Regions from separate parts of the Pseudoalteromonas sp. S327 genome, predicted to be linked through region 2. Evidence: predicted binding sites of a transcription regulator. Region 2 holds the regulator's gene; the other holds the start of a gene.
What was found. The regulator LexA, encoded in region 2, represses DNA repair genes until DNA is damaged. The targets are predictions, from matches to a motif close to TACTGTATNNNNATACAGTA.

Region 1 (12,021 bases), on a different contig from region 2:
TATTGTGTAATCTAAAAAGCCGCGACTTAAGCGAGCAATAACAGCTTGGCTTTCATTTTCGCTGCTCCAGCTTAGCGATGCTTTATGATACACCGTGGTGTTTTCGATTATTTTATTAATTTTTGAAGTAAACTTGCGCGCCGCGGCTTGACCATATACATATTGCTCGTCTGACAATAAATGAATAAGTTTAATAGGGCTGCCATGCTTAGCGTGTATTTCTGGAGCAAGTTTTTGAGTGGTTAAAACCGAAAAAGGCGGGTAAACCGTGGTGGGGGTAGAAAACTGTAACACCCCATTGGCCGTTTTTTTATGAATAACACACGGAAAACATGCATTATCGCCTTCATTTAAGTGCTTATTAATTCGCTCTTGCGGCACGATTAGTCGCGTATGTTTTACATCATCAATACTGTTAATTAGTTGCTCGGTGAGGTTGTCACAAATACCGCCTTGCGGCGCATGCGAATCTTTATCCATATGAAACGGGGGCGTGTAACTTTGTAGCCATACAATTTCTTTAATTGGGTGAGTATTGTCAGCGTACCCGTAACGCATTAAACCACCTAGTACACCAAAGAATAAAATTACATTTCTAAGCATAACTCACTAAAAATAATCCATTTAAGTTAACTTTAGTATAGTTTTACTTTGTATATGTTCAAATGTAAGAGAGAAAAAGGCAGTAAAAAAACTGCCTATTATTTTGGTTTAGTATGGCTGCGGGTAATCTTTAAAAATAGTACCAATTTCAGCTAGTGTGTCGTCGCTTAAAGTTATGCTAAAAGCGTCAATGTCTTCTTTTAATTGGGCCATGCTGGTCGCACCAATAATTGACGAGGTAACGCCATCGACTTGATTACACCAAGCAAGTGCCAATTGGGCTGGGGTTATGCCGCTTGCATGTGCAAGCTCTACATAACGCTGCGTGGCTTTTTGCGCGTTAGGGGTATCTCTAAAAATGCCATTGCGCTGCATAAATGTCCAACGCGAGCCAGCTGGGCGCGCGCCGTTTAGGTATTTACCCGTTAGCAGGCCTGCAGCAAGCGGTGACCAAGGTAAATAAGCAATGTCTTCATGGATACACTGCTCAATTAAGTAGGGCCAATCTTTAGCGTGCGCTAGGCTAAACTCGTTCTGAATAGACACCATACGCGGTAAGTTATGCGCTTTTGCTAAATTTAAAAATTGGCTAATGCCCCATGGGGTGTCATCTGAAAGGCCACAATATTTTATTTTTCCGGCTTTAACACACTCATTAAGGCCCTCTAAAATATCAAGCATACCCGCTTGTTGTTGCTCAGTATCTACGTCACTAAAAGTGAGTTTACCTGGCCACTGCCTGCCAAAATGTGGGGTAGAGCGATTAGGCCAATGCAATTGGTATAAATCTATGTAGTCGGTTTGTAGGCGTTTCAGCGAGTTATCTACGGCCTCAATGACAGCGCTGCGTGTTATATCGCCGCCATCTCGTACCCACGATAGGCCATTGCCTGCAATTTTGGTCGCCAATACAATATCACCGCGCTTTTGCGCATTGCGACTAAGCCAGTTACCTATAATTTGCTCTGTTTTACCGTAGGTCTCTGGTGAAGGAGGAACGGCATACATTTCGGCAGTATCTATAAAATTAACGCCTTGTGCCAAGGCATAAGCTATTTGCTCATCGGCTTCTTGTTGGGTATTTTGTTTACCCCAAGTCATGCTGCCTAAGCATACTCTAGAAACATCAACACCGCTGCTGCCTAACGGACTGTATTGCATTTAAAATCCTTAAATTATGTAAGATCTTGAGAGTGGATAATTAATACCAATTCGCAATAAAACCTAATTAAGCGAATTGGTGTAGTGCCGATAGTAATGGCTCTGAAATCGCCGCTTTTTGTCCTGTTTTAAAGTCAAACATAACAACTTGAGAATAGCCTGTGGTAGTAATAGCTTGCTGAGCATGGCTAAATACAGAGTAATTCATCATAAAACGGTCGCTTTTTATATCTGAAATAGTAATACCTACGGTTAAGGTATCTGGGAAGGTCACTGGACGTTTATAGCGAATATTGTTTTCACTAATGACCGGGCCTATTCCACCTGGTTTTATCGTATCAAACTGATTTATTTTATTTAGAAAATCGATACGCGCAATTTCAAAATAACGCAAGTACACCACGTTGTTAACATGTTGTAGGGCGTCCATATCGGCCCATGCTACGGTGATATCGGTATGTATAGGGTGCTGATCTTTGAACCTTTGCATGTATGTGTACTCTTAGTTTTAAATGAATGAGATTATCAATATGGTGTTTGTAGCTCAAGACAATAAATGCCATGTTTTTTTATATGATGATTGTACCTATTTATTTTTAGGACTACAGTTAAATAACACAGACAACACACACACGAGAACACACATGCAAAATATAATTAATTGGGCTTTAGCCAGTTTAGTTTTTATAGCGTCTTTTGCTTGCTATGCAATGGGTAATGCCTCCGGCGGCATAATGCTTTTAGCTGCGGGGTTTTTATTGGAGTTTGTTTTTTGGCTACATTGCTTTAAAAAATCAAAGCGCTTTAAGCAGCCGTTTTAAAAAAGCTGTTTAAAGCTTGCACGGTTTAACGCGCTACACCTAGTAGCGCTTTTAACTTTAGCAAGTTAAACAGGCTTTAATGGACTTGCTTAATGAAAGTGAATCCTTAATAATGGCTGTATAAATAAACAGTTGTTATGTGGTAATGAAAAAGTTTATTCATATCGACATGGACTGCTTTTATGCAGCGGTTGAAATGCGCGATAACCCCAAACTTGGCAGTGTGCCTTTAGCGATTGGTGGCAATAGCCGTCGTGGCGTGCTCTCTACAGCAAATTATATAGCGCGCGAATATGGTGTTCGCTCGGCTATGTCTAACTACCACGCTAAGCAATTATGTCCCGATTTAGTTATTGTGCCTGGGCGCATGGCGGTTTATAAAGAAATTTCTAACCAAATACGCGCTGTATTTAAACGCTATACCGACCAAATAGAGCCGCTGTCGCTTGATGAAGCTTACCTAGATGTAACCAACAGCACCGCATGCAAAGGCAGCGCAACGCTTATTGCTCAGCAAATTAGAGCAGATATTTATAACGATACCGGCCTTACTGCCTCTGCCGGGGTTGCCCCCATTAAGTTTATTGCCAAAATAGCCAGTGACGAAAATAAACCCAATGGTCAATTTGTGGTTTTACCGGATGAAGTTGATGCGTTTTTAAATAATTTACCGCTGGGTAAAATCCCTGGTGTGGGCAAAGTAACCCTCGAAAAGCTTAATTTAAAGGGGTTATACACAGGTAAAGACGTTCGCGAGAAAGGCGTTAATTGGATGCAGCAGCATGTGGGGAATTTTGGTGTATCGCTTTATCAAAAATGTGCTGGCGAATATATTGGTAAAGTAACCACTGAGCGAGTCCGTAAATCCCTTAGTGTTGAACACACCTATGAATACAATAAAAATAGCTTACAAGAATGTTTAGATCAGTTACCTAAATTACTCGAAGAGCTAACAGCGCGCCTTAATAAGCAACAGCTACAAAATCGTATTAATAAGCTAAGTGTAAAAGTGAAGTTTGCAAACTTTGTTGTTACCTCAGCGGATCAAGCTCATCATCAATTAAATACTGCTATTTTTACTGAATTACTCTCTAAGGCGTATCAACGCGGTATGCAGCAACCGGTGCGTTTATTAGGTATTGGGGTAGGTGTTAAAAATGAACCTAATTTAAATCTGCAACTGAGTATTCTTGATTAACCACACGCTTTTTTGCAATTTAGAGTGCTTTAGTACAGTAATTTAAACGTGGAGCAAGCAGGGGCTGCCTTTACTAAAAGCTATATAGTTGTTGTTAGTTTCTTCTTAAAACACTGAGTCACTTTAGTTAGCTGTAAAACCAAGTTGCCAGATTAACATGAGCTGATCGCAGTTGGCTGGTTTTGTGTTTTTATATCAACGATAATAGCCCCTTATGTTTTCTAACAGGAGTTTTACTTATGGCATATCCTCAAGCGATAGCTGCACAATCACTTAGTGCAAGCTTTGACTCATTTTCTCACGATGCACTTATTATAATTAGTGATGACTTTTCTCAATTAGCCAATAACTCATTAAGTGATGCTATCGAATCACACGCTAAAGTAGATTCTCGTATTGGTAAACAAGTTACGTTTTTAGTGGTTGATAATGTACGCGTTGTTTTAGCACCTACGGGGCCGCTTAACCGCGATTACGATGATGTAAGGCGCTACTTTGATGCTGCTAAACTAGCGATTAACGAAGCAAAAGCCGCGGGTAGTGTGAACCCTGCTATTTACTTACCTAAATTACATACAGATGCGCGTTACCAGCATGCGTTAGAAGTGGCGTATTTAGGGGCATGCCAAGCATTATGGCAGCCTTTAGAGGCGCGCGAATACCACGGCGAAAGCATTGAACCTATTACGCAAATAGGTTTAATAGATGCAAATGAGCAAACAGTTAAAGCTGTAAATGCAATTGCAGCAGGGCAATATGCGGCACGTGATTTATGTGGTACTGAGCCTGAACGTATGGCGCCACCACGTTTTGCTGATTACTGTGTTGAGCTTTTTAAAGGCTCTAAAGTAGCGGTTGATGTGATTGACGATATTAACACGATAGATAAAAACTACCCTATGCTTAGCACTGTTGCGCGCGCATCTTATGCGGTTGAGCGCCATCATCCACGTGTTGTTAAGCTAGAATACGTGCCAGAAGGTGAAGTAACGCGCACGCTAATGTTTGTTGGTAAAGGCTTAGTATACGATACCGGCGGCGCCGATTTAAAAGTAGGCGGTTACATGGCGGGTATGAGCCGCGATAAAGGTGGGGCTGCATCCGTTGCGGGCTTTATGAAAGCCGTGGCAGATTACCAACCTAAAGGCGTTAAAGTTATTTCTTACTTAGCTGTGGTTCGTAATTCAATTGGCTCAGATTGTTTTGTACCAGATGAAATTATCACTAGCCGTGAAGGCGTACGTGTACGCATTGGTAACACCGATGCAGAAGGGCGTTTAGCTATGGGTGACCTACTTAGCGAAATGAAAGATGTCGCCAAAGGTGAAGTTAACCCAACACTGTTCACCGTGGCAACCCTTACAGGCCATGCGGCACGTGCTATGGGCCCTTACGGAGCGTATGTTGAAAACGGACCTGCACGTAGCGCTAATACCTCTCGTCAAATAGCGGATTGTGGTGATTTATGGGCAGATGCAGCTGAGGTTTCTCGCTCTCGCCGTGAAGATTACGACTTTATCAAACCGCGTACCCTCGCTGATGATGTTTTATCAAGCAATAATGCCGCCTCTGCTGTTACAGCCCGTGGGCATCAATTCCCTATGGCGTTTTTAGCCGTTGTTGGTGGGCTTGATAAACACGGTAACGACTCTGAGCAGCCGCTTCCTTATGTACATATGGACATTGCTGGTAGTGGTGTCGAAGGCGGTGATTGGCAGCACGGCAAGCCAACCGCAGCATCAGTAACGAGCTTGTTTGCGCGCTACTGTATGTAATACCAATCCGCAATAATACTTAATCATTTTTCGGGGCTAAACGTGTCGCTATCTGTGTTAAAAAATTCTCATTTAGAACAACTAAATAGCAAATTTTTTGCCTAGCCATCAACACGTTTTTCCATCCTAAAAATAGATCACTTAATTATGCGAAATGGTATAAGCTAAAAACGCTTATGTAATAAAAAGCCCTGTTAATTCAGGGCTTTTGTTTTTTAATTATTTTAATTTAAAGCGATTAACCACGCTCGAAAGCCCTTGGCTACTTTGTTTAAGGTTATCGCTGGCATCGGTAAGTTGCTTTGTATTATTTAGTGATTGCTCGGTTGATTGAGATAGCTCGTTAATACGTAAATTAACCTCGTCAGCAGCTTGTGTTTGCTGCTCGGTGGCACGGGCTATTTGGCTGTTCATGTCGGTAATTATAGATACCAGCCTTTCTATTTCATTGAGCGATGTATCTGCAGATGAAACCTGCTCTACCGTCGTCACCGACAGTGCTTGGCTTGATTTTACCGCCTCTACTGCCGCTTTAGCGCCTTCTTGTAATTTAGTGATCATGGCTTGAATTTCATCTGTGCTTTGCCCAGTTCTGCTGGCTAATGTGCGCACTTCATCGGCAACAACTGCAAACCCTCTACCGTGCTCGCCTGCACGAGCCGCTTCTATAGCAGCGTTGAGTGCAAGTAAGTTTGTTTGCTCCGATATACTTCTGATCACATCAAGCACAGAGCCTATATTGTTACTTTCGTTTGCTAAATCTTCAGTTACTTGGCTCACTGTTTCTATATTACTTGAAAGTGTTTCTATGGCGGTAATGGTATTCGCTACCACGTTTTTACCGGTTGAGGCATTGTGCGCTGCATCATTGGCAGCTTGTTCAGCGGCTTCGGCATTACGACTCACATCATGAATTTGGTGCGTCATTTGCTCCATGGCGGCGGCTACTTGTGTGGAACTGTCGTTTTGTAGTTCAATGAAGGAGTGGCTTGTTTTACTTGACTCATCCACCGTATGAGCGTGTTTGCTTACATCATCAGCACTGTGCGATACATGTACTAACGACTCGCGCATTTTTAAAACAAATAAATTAAAAGAGCGTGACAGCTCTGATATTTCATCATTGCCCGATTCGTTTAGCGTACGTGTTAAGTCACCTTCACCTTGCGATATGTTTTTCATCATGTCTGCGGCAAGACGAGTAGGCGTGAGTATACTTTTACCAATAAAGTAACTTAATAAAATGACAGCAATAATCATAACTAAAGCGCTAATTATGATGAGATTACGCTGCTCGCTAAATGCTTCATCTATTGAATCTAGGTATACGCCTGAGCCAATAATCCATTGCCACGGGCTAAAGCCTTTTACAAATGCGACTTTATCTACCGGCTGGTCTTTTCCTGGTTTTGGCCATTTATAAGGTATAAAACCTTCTTTTTGTTGTTTTACAATGTTCACCATTTCTACAAAAAGTGCTTTGCCATCGGGGTCTTTATTATTACTTAAGTCTTTACCGTTAAGCCCAGGCTTTATTGGGTGCATTACCATTTTGGGCTGGTAGTTGTTTACCCAAAAGTAATTTGTTTTGTCATAGCGCAGCGCTTTTATAGCGGCCAGTGCTTGTGATTGAGCCTGCGCTTGTGTGAGTGTATTGTTTTGTTCAAGCTGGTGGTAATGCTCAATAACACTGTATGCCGTTTCTACTACATTTTGGGTTTTTAGATATTGCTCGTTTTTGAGTGAGCTATATTGATGAGTTAAGCTAGATATACTAAGTACTATTAAGCCAAATACAACAATGGCTATTAACAGTAAAAAACGCTGGAAAATACTGAAACTACGTAGGTTAAGCATTAATTTGTCCTCAATTAGTGTACGCCTTAGCGCATAGAATAAGCGTAGCTAAAAAAAGCGTTTAATCTAGGCTCACTAACTTATTAAGACAAAAAAAAGGCTGATTTTTCAATCAGCCTTTAGTCTATTTAGTCGTCATATGATTATTTAACATCAAAATGTCGATTAAAGAAGTTTGTGATGGTTTGGTGTAAATGTGTTTGCACCTGTTTACCGCGTAAGCTGTGTTTTGAGCCTGGGTAGGTCATCATTTCAAACTGTTTTTCGTTATCTTGTAGTTGTTTAAATAATTTAGTGGCGTGGGTAAATAACACGTTGTCATCGGCCATGCCATGGTAAATCATTAATGGGCCTTTTAAGCCATCAGCGTATGGGAATACGGCGCTGTCTTCGTAGCCTTTGGCATTGGTTTTTGGATGACCAAGGTAGCGCTCAGTGTAATGGGTGTCGTAAAGTGCCCAGTCAGTAACTGGTGCACCTGAAACACCGGCTTGAAAGTAATCGCCCGCTTTAAACATGGTCATTAGGGCCATGTATCCGCCATAACTGTGGCCATAAATACCAATGCGTTGTGGGTCTACGTAATCAAGCGTGCGTAAAAACTCAACGCCTTTAATTTGATCAGCTACTTCTACAACACCTAAGTGTTTGTAAATAGCGTCTTCAAACTTTTTACCACGGTTGTATGAGCCTCGGTTATCGAGCTGAAAAATAACATAGCCTTGTTGCGCCATGTATTGAAAGTACAAGTTTTTGCTGCGCCAGCTATTTGTAACGCGTTGTGCATGCGGGCCGCCGTATACATTAACAATTACTGGGTGCTTTTTACCGTCTGCAATATTACTTGGTTTAAACAAGCGGTAATGCATTTCTTGGCCATCTTCAGCTTTAATTGTGCCGTACTCTGGAGTTGCTAAATCACTTAAATAAGGTGTTAATGGGTGGCTATCATCAAGCTTATTTTGTTCAAGCCATGTGATAAATTCGCCGTTTACTTTACGTAGTGCCGCCGAGTTAGGCTTGTTTACCGATGAGCTATTATCAATAAACGTTTTGCTGTCTTTAGCCATTACCACTTTGTGGTATTGGCCTTGTTCGGTGATGCGCTTAATATTGCCTTTTTTAAACAGTGGTGCGCTGTATAAATGGCTTTCAAGCGGGGTGTCTTTACGTCCTGCAAAGTACACTATGCCCTTTTTCTCATCTACGCCTTTTAAGCTATCAACAACCCAGTCTCCTGAGGTGATTTGTCGAATTAGCTGGCCGTTAGTGCGGTACAAATAAAGGTGTTTAAAACCATCGCGCTCAGAAGCCCATACAAAATGCTTTTTGTCTTTTAAGAAATGCAGATCAAAGTTTAAATTGATCCACGTATCGCTGTTTTCTGTTAACGCTACTTTTTGCGTTTTAGTATCGCTATTGTAAAAGCGTAGTTCTAACTTATGTTGTGAGCGATTTTGCCATTGATACGAAAGTGTAGTGCTGTCTTTTAGCCACTTAGCACGTGCAATGTAAATATCTTTATCGTCGCCTAAATCAACCCAGTCAACGTTTTGATTATTTAAAGACACAACGCCCAGTTGTATTTCAACGTTGTCGGTGCCTGTAAAGGGGTAACGTTGATTAAATAGCTTTACTTCGTCTGCATAAATTTCGTTACGGATGGCTTCTTTTACTGGGGTTTCATCTACGCGGGTAAATGCAATTTTAGATTCATCACCAGCCCACCAGTAGCCAGTCATACGGCTCATTTCTTCTTGCGCTACAAATTCGGCCATGCCGTTTTTAATAACGCCACCGCCATCTTTGCTCAGTTGTATTTCTTTACCTGAATCAAGTGCTAAAGCGTAAAGGTTTTGCTCGCGAATAAACGATACATAGTTACCTTTAGGAGAAAAACGGGCATCGGTTTCAAACGCTTCTGTATTGGTAAGTTTTTTACTTTTACCAGATGCAAGCTCGTAATAATACAGGTCACCATTGAGTGGGAATAACAGGGCTTTGCCATCTTTAGACCATTTATACTCTAAAATACCTTTACCAAAAATACGTTGGCGTTCGCGGCGTGCTTTTTCCTCATCAGAGAGGTTTTCTGGGCCTGAAAATAGCTTTGCAGAATCAACCAGTATTCTGTTGGTGTTATCTTTTAAGTTGTATTCCCATAAATCATAACGGTTGTAGTCGTCGGTTTTACCTTGCAGGTAAGTTACGCGGCTACCGTCTGGTGAAAACTTAAGTTGTACGGGAGCTTTACCCGACAAGCTCGGATCATCAAAAATACGCTCTAGCGATAATGGTTTTGCTTGTACGCTTAGTGCGCCAACAGCTAGCGGTAGTGCGAGGGTTAAGTGTTTTATTTTTTTTAGCACAAGGTTGCCTTAGCTTATTATAAATATTGTATTAAATGGTAAAGCTAAGCGTGTGCAACTGCAAATAAATGCTATAAAGTGGCCATTATTAAAGACTAACTAGGATGTGACGATGACGAACCACACTTTTGAACTCGCCCCAGAGCTTAAGCGCGATTGTATAGAACTGGCAGATTGGCCTTTATGTAAGGTGCTATTACTTAACGACAGCCAATACCCTTGGTTTGTATTGGTACCTAGAAAACCTAATTTAAAAGAGATCATCGATTTATCTGATGCCGATCAAATTGTATATTTAAAAGAGTCGGCCAAACTCAGCAAGCTTATTATGCAAGTGTTTAGCCCTGATAAATTAAACGTGGCCGCTTTGGGTAATATGGTGCCGCAATTACATATTCATCATATTGCACGTTTTACAACTGATGCTGCGTGGCCTGCACCGGTGTGGGGTAAGTTTCCTGCAAAACCATACACAGATGAGCAAATAATAGCGCTAAAAAAAGCGCTGCAGTTATAAACTACAGCGCTTTATTAAACTATTACAAAGTATTACGTGTTGGGTTAGTTAAGGCCTAACACGTCTTTGCCTTGTTTAAAGGTTACATCAACCGGAATATTTGCTTGGCTTAGTTTTTCTAAGTCTTTAGCAAGCTCTTCTTTAATATCGCCATGAGTGGCAATTAGTTGATCTACTTTTTCGTAATCGCCGTCACCTTGTAATGTTAAAATTAAGCGCGACAGCTTAGCCATAGCCACGCCCATTTTTTCCATATTTACACGGTATAAGCCCTCTTCATTTTTAGAAAAAGCGCCTTCTTGTGCAAAAAAGTTAAAGCGGATCATGTTGGCTTTACCATGTGCGCTTGATGCACCAAAACGTACTGAGCGGAAAATACCCGCCATAAAGGTGGTGTAGTAATCTTCTAATGTGCCTTCGGTAATTTCGCCTTTTTTAAGTAACTGCTCAACCATGTATAAACCTAAAATATCGGCTTTACCTTCTTCAAGTGCACTTGCGTGCTCTTGTAATGATTGGCGCACAGTGCCTTTATTTGTAATGGTGTTTTTAATACCTAGGCCATGAGCCACTTCGTGAAACATGGTATTGGCAAAAAAGGCGTTAAAGGTAATATGCTTACGTTGCTCAGGTACAATTAACTGCTCAGCAATTGGCACTAAAATTTTATCAAATTTTGCACGCATTGCGTTTTTAAGCTGCAGGCGACGAGTGCCTTTTTCAAGCTGTACTTGCTCATCGTTTGGTAAGTTAATGGCAATCGTTTTGCTGCCCGCATTTGAGTGACCTGCATAGTAAACCACATCGTAAGCATTTAAATCGGCGTCTGAGCCTGGCACTTCTTGCTTATATTTAGCATCTACCGGTAAACCTTTTTGAAGCTCTGGTAAAAAGGCCGCAAACTTAGCTAGGCGCTCGCTCCATTTTAAATCTTTAATTAGTACATACGACTCATAAGCAGAGCGGTAGCCAAAGAGTTGATCTTCGTAAGTTTCAATTGGGCCAATAACCACATCAACGGGGTTATTTTTCATGTCCATCCAGGCAAAGTCAGAACCCTGAAAATCATCTTTTTGTAGTGCATCAGCACGTAGGTTTAAGTAATTGGCAAATTCTTTATCATCGGCAAGCTTACTGGCTTCACGTAATAAATCTGCTGCTTTAGCTAACTCCTCAGCGTATTCTTTTGAGTAAGGCACGCTGTAAAGGTTACCTTGCTCATCACGTTTAATTAATGAATAAAGGCCTTTTTTATCTTCTACGTCGGCGTTATTTAGCTCTTCTTTTGTTATGTCGGCTGGGTAGAATTGTGCGCCAAGGGCTTTTTCTTTGTAACCTGATAAAAACGGTTCGTCACCATTTAAACGATCCCAAGGACCGTAGTTAATATCAGCAAATTTACGTACTTTTTCATCACTTAGCTTTGCTAAAAAAGCGTCTTTATTATCGCCAAAAGCCTGCTTCCAAAATAGCTCGTCCATAATTTTAGAGGCATCGATAAGCTTAGCAACCATGGCTTTTTGATTCTCACTTAAATGAGATAGGTCGGCTTCTAGGCTAAAGTCGGTGTAAATATCTAAGCGTTGTTTATCAATATTAATTAAATCTGGGCCAGCTTGCGCGGCACTTTTTTGAGCAAGTTCTACACCTGTGGCTTCGGTCGAAGAGGGGGCTTGCTCTGAGCATGCACTAAGAAAAACGACGCCTGAGAGTAAAATTG
Region 2 (12,021 bases):
ACTTAGGTGTGCTACAGCTTACTTGCGCTGCTTTTATCTGCAAATGCTTGTTTTTGCCAGGCATCAAATAGTTTTTGTTGTTTAGCTGATATTTTTAAGCCGTATGTTTTTTGCATATAGGCGTAGGTGTCGGCAATGCGCTTACGGGCATAAAAAGGAGGCTCTACAACGCGTTGTTTAAAATTAACCTTTACTTGGCAGCGGCCATATTGGGTAGCGTTTTCGCTAAGCATACCAAAGCGATAGTTAGAGCGATCTGCGTTAATTTCGCCAATAGCAGGGGCTAAATTGTTTATATCGGCTTCCATTTTTCTAAATTTAGCACTGACCTTGCGACAGTTTTTACGACCACCGTTTTGCCAGCATTGTAGCTGGTGACCAAATTCCCACGCCGACACTATATGCTCCCACTCTATACGCAGTGCACGTACATTAACCTTGCCAGAGGAAGTTAACGTATTACGCGGAATATAACCACAGTTGCTAGGGTCGGGGATTAGCTTTTTACCTTGTTTTTTAATGTCGCAGCCGCAGTAAAGGCTTTTGGCGTTTTCGGGTAGGGTTTTAATTAAGTGCCTTTTAGCCGTTGAAAAGCGGGTAAATTCTTCACTCGATGCAGAAAAACAAATACAACAAGCCACAAAGGCCAAAATAAATTTAAGCATATCCATCACATACGTGAACTACAGGAGGCGCTAGTCTAAAGTTTTGCTGCTAAAAGATAAAGCCTGAACAAATTTTAATCCGCAATGCTTAGTACACTCTATACTGATATAAAAAATAGCGAGGAGATGACTATGCTAGGTGCTTTTTCAATAAGTTTAACGGTTAAAGATATTAGAGCCTCAAAAGCGTTTTACGAAAAGCTGGGCTTTAGCGAGTTTGCAGGTGAGATAGAGCAAAATTGGCTAGTGATGAAAAACGGTGAACATTTAATTGGTTTGTTCTCGGGTATGTTTGATAAAAACATGCTGACCTTCAATCCTGGCTGGGATCAAAACGCACAAACCGTTACAGAGTTTAAGGATGTTGATACGCTTAGCGAATATTTTCAAAACGCTCATATCCAGGTTGAACCTGTGGGTGATAAAAGCTTTATTATTACAGACCCAGACGGCAACCCTATTTTGATTGACCAACACGTGTAAGTTTTTTTAGCCTAACGTTTTGTATTAATAAAATAATACCGCATAAACAAAATAGTACGCTGGTGGCTGCAAAACTGATGAGGAGCGGGTTGTTAAAATCTTCTCGCTCGTCGTAATCCATTATGTGTAGCATCCAAAAAAAGTCGAATATGCGCCATAGTGTGCTGCGAACGCTGATAACTTTGCCGTTAATTGCATTTAAATACAGCGTAGTATTAAAGGTGTCGTTAAATTGTACTTGCCACACATTTTTTTTGTATCCCACCTCTCGAGTGCCTTGTTTTAAAAGTGTAGTGCTAATTGGCTTAGCGTCGATGAGTAAATGCGCTTGTGCATTAGCGGTAATTTGTATTTTAGTGGGTGGCTGAAAAGGGCGGCCCGTTAAACCATTAAAGCTTTGCTGCTCGTCAGTATTAATAACAGTAATAAGCGGGGTCGTTAAAAAGTGCTCAAACACTATTTGCGTGGGGTTAGGCACTTGCGCAGTAATATTATCGAGTGATGTGGGGTAGTCTGCTTGAGTAAATGGGTTTGTAAGTGTGCGCTTAGCAAGGTGCTTACCGTGTACGTATTCAAGTGGTATCGCGCTCATTACTAAGCCGCCTAAAAGCCAAGCTAAAATTTGTAAGGCAAGTAAATAGCCTAGCCACTTATGTAGTTTTCGAGCGCGTTTAAATAGTTGTTTTCTCATTTTGTGCTTCTTATTATTTTTAGCGTTAGTGTATTACAGCAGCCCATGCTTTTACTGCGGCATTTTGTCGCAGTTATTCATAAGCTTACTCTAACTTTATAAAAATAATAAAAAGGAGCGGTAAAAAATCAGTGAGGCTGTGTTTAATGCTCACGTAAGGCATTTATTAGCCCTTGTTTACTCATTTTAGAGCGGCCACTAATGCCGAGCTCTTTAGCTTTATTGTACAGCTGCTTTTTAGTGCGCTGCTCATACTTTGAGGCTTTGCCGCCTTTGACAGCGGTTTTATGAGTATTGCTATTAGCAATGCGCGCGGCTTTTTGTTTGCTCATTCCTTCATCTCGAAGCGCATCGTACTGATCGTCGTTTTTAATTTGCGGGCCATGATCTACCATAATTTCTCTCCTGAAGCGTTTAATTACACAGTGTGTGTATAACTTTATACATAAACGGTAAAATTAAGCGTAACTAGCCTAACCCGTTTTATAAGGCAAATTAGGTGCCAATGGCGTTTAAACAGGTATTTTCTATTAATAAAGCCATGTTTAGCGCTTAGTTGATTTGGTATAAAAGTAAAACTGCGTTAAAGTTTGCGATGAAACTATAAGAGGGTAAAAAGCAGACAATGTCGGAAATTCAATTTTTAAATGTAGATCTAGAGCTTGAGTCTAAACAAGATATTAGCGCCCTAGTGGCAGACTTAAAGAAAAACGCGATGGTTTTGCATTATGACAAAGACGAATATCGTCAATTGGCGCGTATTGAAGCCTCAGGTGATATAACCACGCCAGACAAAGCAATCAACCACTTATGTGAATTAATAGAGTCGTGTTCACGTAATGCGCTTAAGCAGTGGCTAAGCTGTTCGCGCAGAACGTTTGATATAGGCTTTGAGTCGGGCACGTCACCTAAGTGTTTTAACCAAGCTCTACATGCAGATACACTGCTACGTATATCTGCCATTGGCGCTGGGATGGAAATAACGATTTACCCTATCGAAAAGTAGCCATAGTTAATTATTTGCGCTCGACAACCGCTGCGGTCATTTTTGATACGCAGCAAAGCTCGCCGCGGCTATTGGTTATTTTTATTTCCCATACAGAACTGCGCTTACCAATATGAAATGCACGAGTAACGGCGGTTAAAGTGCCATTTCGAGAGGCCTTTAAGTGGCTGGCGCTAATTTCCTGTCCAACACAATAAAATTTTGTAAAGTCCACGACAAAGTTAGCGGCGTAGCTTGCTACGGTTTCGGCAAGTACCACATTTGCGCCACCATGTACCATACCAATAGGATTATGATGCTCAGGAATTGCGGGCATGGTAGCCACCAGGTAATCATCTCCTATTTCGGTTATTTCTATGCCCATGGTTTTCATTAGCGTGCCTTGGCCGTTTATTCCCTCATCTAACTGTTTGCAAAGCTCTAATGTAATGGGTTGATGCCAAATACTCATAATTACTCCTTTATATTGAAAGTAAATTTATAGCATTTTAAATACTGAACGTCTGTAATTACCTAAAATTTATCCAGACGCGGTCTATTTAGCTATTTTAAAGCACAATTTAAATTTGCGATTTTTATTTAACTGTATATACTCACAGTTAAATGTACTGTATGGAAAACCAGTTGTATGCGACCATTAACTAAACGCCAAGCTCAAATACTCGAACTAATAAAAGTTTTTATTAAAGACACTGGTATGCCTCCTACACGTGCCGAAATTGCGCAAACACTCGGTTTTAAAAGTGCCAATGCCGCAGAAGAGCACTTAAAAGCGCTTGCCAAAAAAGGTGTTATTAAAATGAAACCAGGTGCAAGCCGTGGTATTCAATTGGTTGAAGAAGAAGAGCCTGAGCAACTAGGGCTACCATTAATAGGTAGAGTTGCAGCGGGTTCGCCTATTTTGGCGCAAGAACATGTTGAGAGTCACTGTAAAATAGACCCACTCATGTTTAAACCAGCCGCCGACTTTTTATTGCGTGTTAACGGCATGAGTATGAAAGATATAGGTATTATGGATGGCGACTTACTTGCTGTACACCGTACTCAAACAGCAGAGAACGGCCAAGTTGTGGTTGCACGAGTAGATGAAGACGTGACCGTAAAACGCCTAGAAAAAGCAGGCCGAAAAGTATTATTACACGCCGAAAACGAAGAGTTTACGCCTATAGAGGTAGACCTTGAAAACGAATCTTTTAATATTGAAGGGTTAGCCGTTGGCGTAATAAGAAATGCCGACTGGATGTAATTTTTAACTATTTTTAAGTAATATCTATAAATGCGCACTTTTTAGTGTGCATTTTTGTTTTAAAAACAGACCTTCCCCCACCTCAAAGCGCCCTAAAATTATTTAGGCTGTAAACTTTTTTTCACTCATACTTTTATCTTCCTAAGCGTGTTACATCCCTTAATTTTGCTCGTATCTTGGCTGTTAAATAACAATTTAATACGCCGTCATTTAGTCAATTTTAAAATATCACTTGATTGTTTTTTATACTAAAACTTGCTTGTTGTACGTTTTTTAGCTAATCATTAATGTGCTGGACTAACAATAACTCACAGCTTTTTAGTTATGAGAACACACAATATACACAAACCTTTTGTTGTCCTAGCGATACCGATCAAAGATAAGATTGGTTAAAAATAAAAATAACGAATTGGCGTTTAAGCCGTATGCCTCTTCGCTTTGCATTCGCAATAGCATCAAAGGAGCCGTCACATGGGTAAACTGACCTCTACCTTGTGGCTTGTGTTGATTATGTTCCCGCAGCAAGTGCTGGCTAATAGCCAATACAATATGCGCAAGGGCGTAACCGATATAAGTAATAATGTATATCAGCTACACATGACCATATTTTTAATATGTTGTGTGATTGGGGTGATAGTGTTCGCAATAATGTTTTGGGCACTGATTCATCACCGTAAATCTAAAGGGGCAGTTCCTGCCCAATTTCATGAAAGTACCAAAGTAGAAATTCTTTGGACTGCCATTCCGTTTGTTATTTTAATTGCCATGGCAATCCCTGCCACTAAAACCCTCATTGCAATGGAAGATGCCAGTAAGGCCGACTTAACCATTAAAATTACAGGGTCACAGTGGAAGTGGCATTATGAATATATGGGCGAAGACGTAGAGTTTTACTCTATTTTATCTACCCCTCAAGACGAAATAGCCAACCTTGCTAATAAAAACCCTAATTACTTACTTGAGGTTGATAAACCTTTAGTACTGCCAATTAATCAAAAGGTGCGTTTTTTAATGACCTCTGATGATGTTATTCACTCTTGGTGGGTACCCGATTTTGCCGTTAAAAAAGATGCCAATCCGGGGTTTATCAACGAAACGTGGACCAACATTAACGAAGAAGGTATTTACCGAGGACAGTGTGCAGAGCTGTGCGGTAAAGATCATGGCTTTATGCCCGTGGTGGTTGAAGCTAAATCGCAAGAGGACTTTAACGCATGGCTTGCAGATGCTAAGCAAGCTAAGCAAAAAGCCGCACTTGCTGATGCAGCATTGCTTGATACAACAATTCCTAAAGAAGAGCTAATGACACTAGGTGAGCAAGTGTATATGGCAAGTTGCGCTGCGTGTCATCAACCTACTGGTATGGGGTTACCGGGCGTATTTCCTGCGTTAAAAGGCAGCCCCATTGTTTTGGGTGATATAAAAGATCACATTGATGTAGTGATTCATGGCCGCCCAGGAACTGCAATGCAGGCATTTGCAAAGCAGCTCTCAATTAAACAACTTGCAGCGGTAATTACCTATAAACGTAATGCGTGGGGTAATGAAACGGGTGATGTCATCCAACCTAGTGAAATTCAGGCAGCACTTGATGCGGAGGCGAACTAATGAGTAGCATAGTAGAACAACCTAACGCCAATGACGCTCACCACGGCCACCACCCAGCCAAAGGTTTTAAACGTTGGTTATACACAACAAACCATAAAGATATTGGCAGCATGTACTTAATTTTTTCGCTGACTATGTTTTTAATTGGCGGTGCAATGGCCATGGTTATTCGGGCTGAGTTATTTCAGCCAGGATTACAATTGGTAGACCCACACTTTTTTAACCAAATGACTACAGTACACGGTTTAATTATGGTGTTTGGTGCTGTAATGCCAGCCTTTACGGGACTTGCTAACTGGATGGTACCGCTCATGATTGGCGCGCCAGATATGGCACTGCCCAGAATGAACAACTGGAGCTTTTGGATTTTACCCTTCGCTTTTTTAATTTTATTGGCATCGTTATTAATGCCTGGAGGCGGCCCCGCATTTGGCTGGACGTTCTATGCGCCGCTTTCAACAACGTACAGTAACGACAACACCGCAATGTTTGTGTTTGCAGTGCACATTATGGGGATTAGCTCAATTATGGGCGCAATAAATGTAATTGTGACCATTGTTAATTTACGTGCCCCAGGCATGACATGGATGAAGCTACCATTATTTGTATGGACATGGCTAATAACCGCATTTTTATTAATTGCTGTTATGCCCGTACTGGCCGGAGCGGTCACTATGGTGCTCACCGATAAATACTTTGGAACCAGCTTTTTTGATGCGGCAGGCGGCGGCGATCCGGTGATGTTTCAACACATATTTTGGTTTTTTGGCCATCCCGAAGTTTACATCATGATTTTACCCGCCTTTGGTATTATTTCGACCATAGTGCCTACATTCTCACGTAAAAAACTATTTGGTTATGCCTCAATGGTTTACGCAACCTCCTCTATTGCATTACTGAGCTTTATAGTGTGGGCGCATCATATGTTTACGACCGGTATGCCCGTTGCTGGCGAGCTATTTTTTATGTACGCGACCATGTTGATATCGGTGCCTACAGGGGTAAAAGTATTTAACTGGGTAGCCACTATGTGGCGAGGGTCAATAAGTTTTGAAGTGCCCATGCTATTTAGTATTGCCTTTATTGTGCTGTTTACTTTAGGGGGCTTTTCGGGGCTGATGTTGGCTATAACCCCTGCTGATTTTCAGTATCACGATACTTACTTTGTGGTGGCGCACTTTCATTACGTGTTAGTTACGGGGGCAATATTTTCGATTATGGCGGGGGCTTATTATTGGCTGCCTAAGTGGACGGGCAACATGTACAACATTGCCTTGGCTAAGTGGCACTTTTGGTTGTCGCTGGTAAGCGTAAATGTATTGTTTTTCCCTATGCATTTTGTCGGGCTGGCAGGCATGCCGCGCCGTATTCCCGATTACGCCCTGCAGTTTGCTGATTTTAACGCAATCATAAGCATAGGTGGGTTTGCCTTTGGTTTATCGCAGTTACTCTTTGTGGCGGTGGTAATTAAATGTGCCCGAGGGGGCGATAAAGTCCCTGCAAAAGTGTGGGATGGTGCTGAAGGTTTAGAGTGGGAAGTGGACTCTCCTGCGCCGTATCATACTTTTTCTACGCCGCCGGAAATTAAATAATGACACATGCACCGCTATTAAAGCGCCTAATTCTTATTTGTATAGGTATGTTTGCTTTTGCATTTGCCTTAGTGCCCTTATATGACGTGTTTTGCGACATAACTGGGCTTAATGGCAAGCCGTCGCTTGAACAAGCTAAGCAAAGTACACAGGTTGCACAAAATCGAGAAATAGGTGTGAGCTTTACAACCCATGCGCAAAGTGGTGCGCCGTTTATTGTTAAATCTAAAGAATACAGTGTTGATGTGAAACCAGGTGCCATGCGTGAGGTGATGTTTAGCGCAAAAAACACCAGTGATATTGATAAAGTAATGCAAGCGGTGCCTTCTGTATCGCCCGGAAAGGCAGCCAAGTACTTACATAAAATAGCGTGCTTTTGCTTTGATCAACAACCCCTAAAAGCGGGTGAAGAGCTTGAGTTTAAGCTGCTTTTTTATGTTGATACCGCACTGCCGAGCGATGTAGAAGAGCTAACTTTATCGTACACCGTATTTGATATTAGTGAGCAGCTAGTAGCAAGTAATAACTAGCCTGCATGTCTAGTGTAAAACTAGGAGCAAGTAACATGAATCAAGATTATGAAAACTACTACGTACCCGAGCAAAGTCCTTGGCCCATAGTGGGCGCGGTGGCGTTATTTTTTATTGCAGTGGGTGCGGCTTTAACAGTCATGAACTTAGAAAGTGAAGGGGGCAGCGGTGTGTACCTGCTATATGCAGGCATTGCAGTGCTGCTGTATATGATTTTTAGCTGGTTTAAAAATGTAATTAGCGAGTCTGATCAGGGCTTATATTCAGCGCAAATGGACCGCTCATTTCGACAAGGAATGAGCTGGTTTATATTCTCTGAAGTTATGTTTTTTATGGCCTTTTTTGGCGCATTATTTTACGCCCGCATATTGTCGGTGCCTTGGCTTGGCGGCGCTGGGAATAATGCGATGACCAACGAGGTGCTTTGGCCTACCTTTGAGGCCGTATGGCCACTACTAACCACACCAGCAGGTGAAACCACGCAAGCTATGGGGTGGCAAGGCTTACCCCTTATTAATACGCTTATTTTATTAGCGTCTTCGGTTACTTTGCATTTTGCTCACGTAGCCATTGAAAACAATAAACGTAAACCGCTAAAAGTGATGCTAGGGGCAACCATTTTATTGGGTGTGTGCTTTTTAGCATTGCAGGTAGAAGAATATATTTATGCCTACAACGACTTAAACTTAACTCTAGATGCAGGCATTTACGGGAATACATTCTTTTTGCTGACAGGTTTTCATGGCATGCATGTGACCCTTGGCGCCATTATTTTGTTTGTTGTATTTGTGCGTATTTTAAAAGGCCACTTTACGAAAGATAAACATTTTGCGTTTCAAGCAGCGGCTTGGTACTGGCATTTTGTTGATGTGGTGTGGCTGTGTTTATTTGTTTTTGTGTATGTGTTGTAACGGCTAATGGTGAGTGATTAGCCTTTATAAAACCAAGTTTTACAGCGGCTATCACCATCACCAAAACCACCACAGAAAACAGCACGCGAGGGCCTAAAAAATGCGACATAGGCCGACCGCCAGATTTATCGGTCACCATAATAAATAGCGCTCTAAACAAGTTGAAAAGTATAAATAGTAACAGCAGCACAATAATAATTTTAATAATCACTGGGTTGACCCTTTATGCAGTTAATTTTAAGGCGTAAACAAAAGCTTAGCTCATTTATCGCACTTTGCGTTGTGGTAGCTGTGGTGCTGGTATGTGTACGTTTAGGGTATTGGCAATTAGCAAGGGCTGAGCAAAAGCAGCAACAGTTAACAGCTATAGCTAACATGCAAACCCAAGGCGTAATGAGCTGGCAGCAATTACAGGCAATGCCTTCAAAGTGGAATAAAACAGGTGTAGTGGTTGAGCTTGCCGGAAAAATAATAAATCAGCAATACTGGCTTTTAGATAACCAAGTTTACCAAGGGCAAGTCGGTTACGATTTATTGGTGTTATTTAAGCCAAGCCAAGCAAGTGACGCTTTACTCGTTAATTTAGGGTGGGTAAAAGCGCCTATTTCACGCAGCGAACTACCTAACATCCAACTTCCTAAACGTAATATTACGTTTAAAGCGCAGATAAAAGAGCGAAATTTAACGAGCTTTAACTTACAAACCAATTCGACAAAACAAGACCTTCAAAAACGAATTCAATCAATAGATTTACAAAAGCTAAGTGAGCAGAGTAATCAATCGTTATTTAATTTTATGGCTTATCGTCAAGGTGCTGGAGATGCGCTAGCTATACCGCATTATAAAGCGGTGGTGATGAGTCCGCAAAAGCACCAAGCGTATGCAGTGCAATGGTTTTTAATAGCCTTAGCCTGTGTAGTGGTGGCCATTTTTGCCAGTAAAAAGAGGACTAACAATGAAAAATAACCCCTTAGTTTTGTTTGTTGTATGTTGCGCTGTACCGCTAGTACTTGCATACGGTGCGCTAAAACTAGACTGGTTGCCGATCGCCATTACCAATAATGGCGAGTTTTTACAGCACGAAGTAAAGCTTGAAAACTGGCAGCAACATAACCCTAAGCAATGGACAATTGCGCTTAATTACTCCAATAAATGTAACGCTTCGTGCAATGAGCAGCTCAATGCGCTTGATAACTTATATATCGCCTTAGGAAAAAATCAGGGCAAGGTTGATATGGCTGTAATGGGGGCGCCTAAAGTTAAAAATATTCCTTGGAAAACCTTTAACGCGCAACAAAATTTGCAGCCCGCTAGCCTATATTTAATCGATCACATGGGGTTAGTGGTGCTTGAGTATCCGTTTAAAGAGCAGCCACAAGAAAACCGTTTAGTGCAAAAAGGTTTATTAAAAGATTTAAAAAAACTGCTTAATTATTCTCGTTCAAGCTAATTAATAGCGCATTGTTAATGGGAGATTCCTATGTATAAAAATTATAAAAACTGGGTACTTGCAACGGGGTTACTTGCGCTGTTAGTAGTAGGGCTAGGTGCTTATACACGTTTAAGTGACGCAGGTCTTGGTTGCCCTGATTGGCCCGGTTGCTATGGCTTTTTAACTGTACCAAAGCATGAAGCCGATATCGCACTGGCTACCCAAAGTTACCCAGATATGATGTTTGAAACCGCCAAAGCGTGGAAAGAAATGATCCACCGTTACTTTGCAGGCGCGCTGGGGCTGCTTATTTTAGCGCTATTCGTATTGGCTTTTGTAAAGCGCCATTACTCAAACACGCCGGTTAAATTACCGCTAGCCTTATTATTGTTAGTTATATTTCAGGCTGCGCTGGGTATGTGGACCGTTACTATGAACTTACAACCGCTTATTGTAATGGGGCATTTGCTGGGGGGATTTAGTATTTTATCGCTAATCACTCTTTTATACCTGCGTTTAACTACTAAACCCATAGAGGGCGGAGATAGTAGCGCTAAAGGCTATTTTTCATTGAGCTTAGTTGCATTGGCTGTGTTGGTTATTCAAATTGCATTAGGAGGATGGCTTGCAGCAAATTATGCAGCGCCACACTGTAATGGCTTACCGCTGTGTAGTTATGCGCAGCCATTTTCACTCAGTAGTGTGTTTCAGCTGCCGCTTGAGCACAGTAATTATGAGTACGGAGTGCTATCGCAACAGGCGCGTATGTCTATTCATCTACTACACAGAATTTGGGCGCTAGTTACATGTGTTGTGTTGGCGCTAATTATGTGGCGTATATACAGTCAGGCGCAATCTGCAAAAATAAAACACTGTACTATCAGCGTGCTTGTTGCGCTACTTTGCCAAATTAGTTTGGGGCTTGCAGTGGTGCATTGGCACTTTCCGCTTGGAGTGGCGCTGGCACACAATTTAATGGCAGCTATCTTGTTATTGACTATGGTTAGGTTGTGTTACTACCTAAAAGCACGCACTTAAAGGGGAATAATTATGGCACTCACACTCGACAAAAAAGAACTACAGGTTATTAGCGCACACCTTTTTATTCAACGTGCTTATAATTTACTGCAAGATTACTTAGCTATTAGCAAGTTTAAAGTAGTGGCTATGTTGGTACTTACTGCTTGGGTTGGCTTGGCACTGGCGCCTGATGTAGGGCGAGGCATTGCAGTACAATTTATTAGTTTATTAGGCATTGGTTTGCTCTCTGGCGCTGCGGCGGTAATAAATCATGTTGTTGATAGCGAAATAGATACAAAAATGGCGCGTACACGCCACCGCCCTGTAGCTAAAGGCCGGCTGAGTAAAACCCATGCGTTAAGCTTTGCAGGCGTGATAGGGGTTGCTGGTTTTATAATGCTAATGCTTTGGGCAAACACCCTAACAGCCGTACTTACTTTGTTTGCATTAGTTGGGTATGCTTTTATTTATACCTCTTTTTTAAAGCGTGCCACACCGCAAAACATTGTAATTGGTGGCTTAGCTGGCGCAATGCCGCCTTTATTGGGTTGGGTTTCTGAAACCAATCAAATGGCAGCCGCGCCATGGTTACTCGTAATGATTATATTTACGTGGACCCCACCGCATTTTTGGGCACTGGCAATAGCACGCAAAAGCGATTACGAACGCGCTAAAATTCCTATGTTGCCAGTGACTCACGGTATCGACTTTTGTAAAACCTGTGTTGTGGCTTACACCATATTACTGGCACTTGTATGTGTATTACCTTATTTAATTGGTATGTCGGGCGGTATTTATTTAGTAGGCGCATGTGTGCTCAATGCACTCTTTTTGTAT

Region 1: the regulator LexA is predicted to act here: its motif matches at 2,700-2,719, upstream of dinB (DNA polymerase IV).

Annotation. Positions count from the first base shown of each region.
Region 1 covers NZ_PNDP01000076.1:35,924-47,944, forward strand. The annotation lists gene CWB60_RS19230 (ABC transporter substrate-binding protein) at 1-603, opposite strand, end outside; gene CWB60_RS19235 (aldo/keto reductase) at 712-1,764, opposite strand; gene CWB60_RS19240 (acyl-CoA thioesterase) at 1,832-2,254, opposite strand; gene dinB (DNA polymerase IV) at 2,731-3,783, shown strand; gene CWB60_RS19250 (M17 family metallopeptidase) at 4,023-5,558, shown strand; gene CWB60_RS19255 (methyl-accepting chemotaxis protein) at 5,778-7,415, opposite strand; gene CWB60_RS19260 (S9 family peptidase) at 7,559-9,784, opposite strand; gene CWB60_RS19265 (HIT domain-containing protein) at 9,897-10,301, shown strand; gene CWB60_RS19270 (DUF8614 domain-containing protein) at 10,346-12,021, opposite strand, start outside.
Region 2 covers NZ_PNDP01000047.1:30,164-42,184, forward strand. The annotation lists gene CWB60_RS14980 (endonuclease) at 12-671, opposite strand; gene CWB60_RS14985 (VOC family protein) at 798-1,148, shown strand; gene CWB60_RS14990 (hypothetical protein) at 1,123-1,839, opposite strand; gene CWB60_RS14995 (DUF7218 family protein) at 1,983-2,234, opposite strand; gene CWB60_RS15000 (hypothetical protein) at 2,465-2,845, shown strand; gene CWB60_RS15005 (PaaI family thioesterase) at 2,856-3,296, opposite strand; gene lexA (transcriptional repressor LexA) at 3,474-4,091, shown strand; gene coxB (cytochrome c oxidase subunit II) at 4,563-5,699, shown strand; gene ctaD (cytochrome c oxidase subunit I) at 5,699-7,291, shown strand; gene CWB60_RS15025 (cytochrome c oxidase assembly protein) at 7,291-7,821, shown strand; gene CWB60_RS15030 (cytochrome c oxidase subunit 3) at 7,857-8,732, shown strand; gene CWB60_RS21115 (DUF2909 domain-containing protein) at 8,632-8,943, opposite strand; gene CWB60_RS15040 (SURF1 family protein) at 8,958-9,698, shown strand; gene CWB60_RS15045 (transmembrane cytochrome oxidase associated protein) at 9,688-10,182, shown strand; gene CWB60_RS15050 (COX15/CtaA family protein) at 10,213-11,202, shown strand; gene cyoE (heme o synthase) at 11,215-12,021, shown strand, end outside.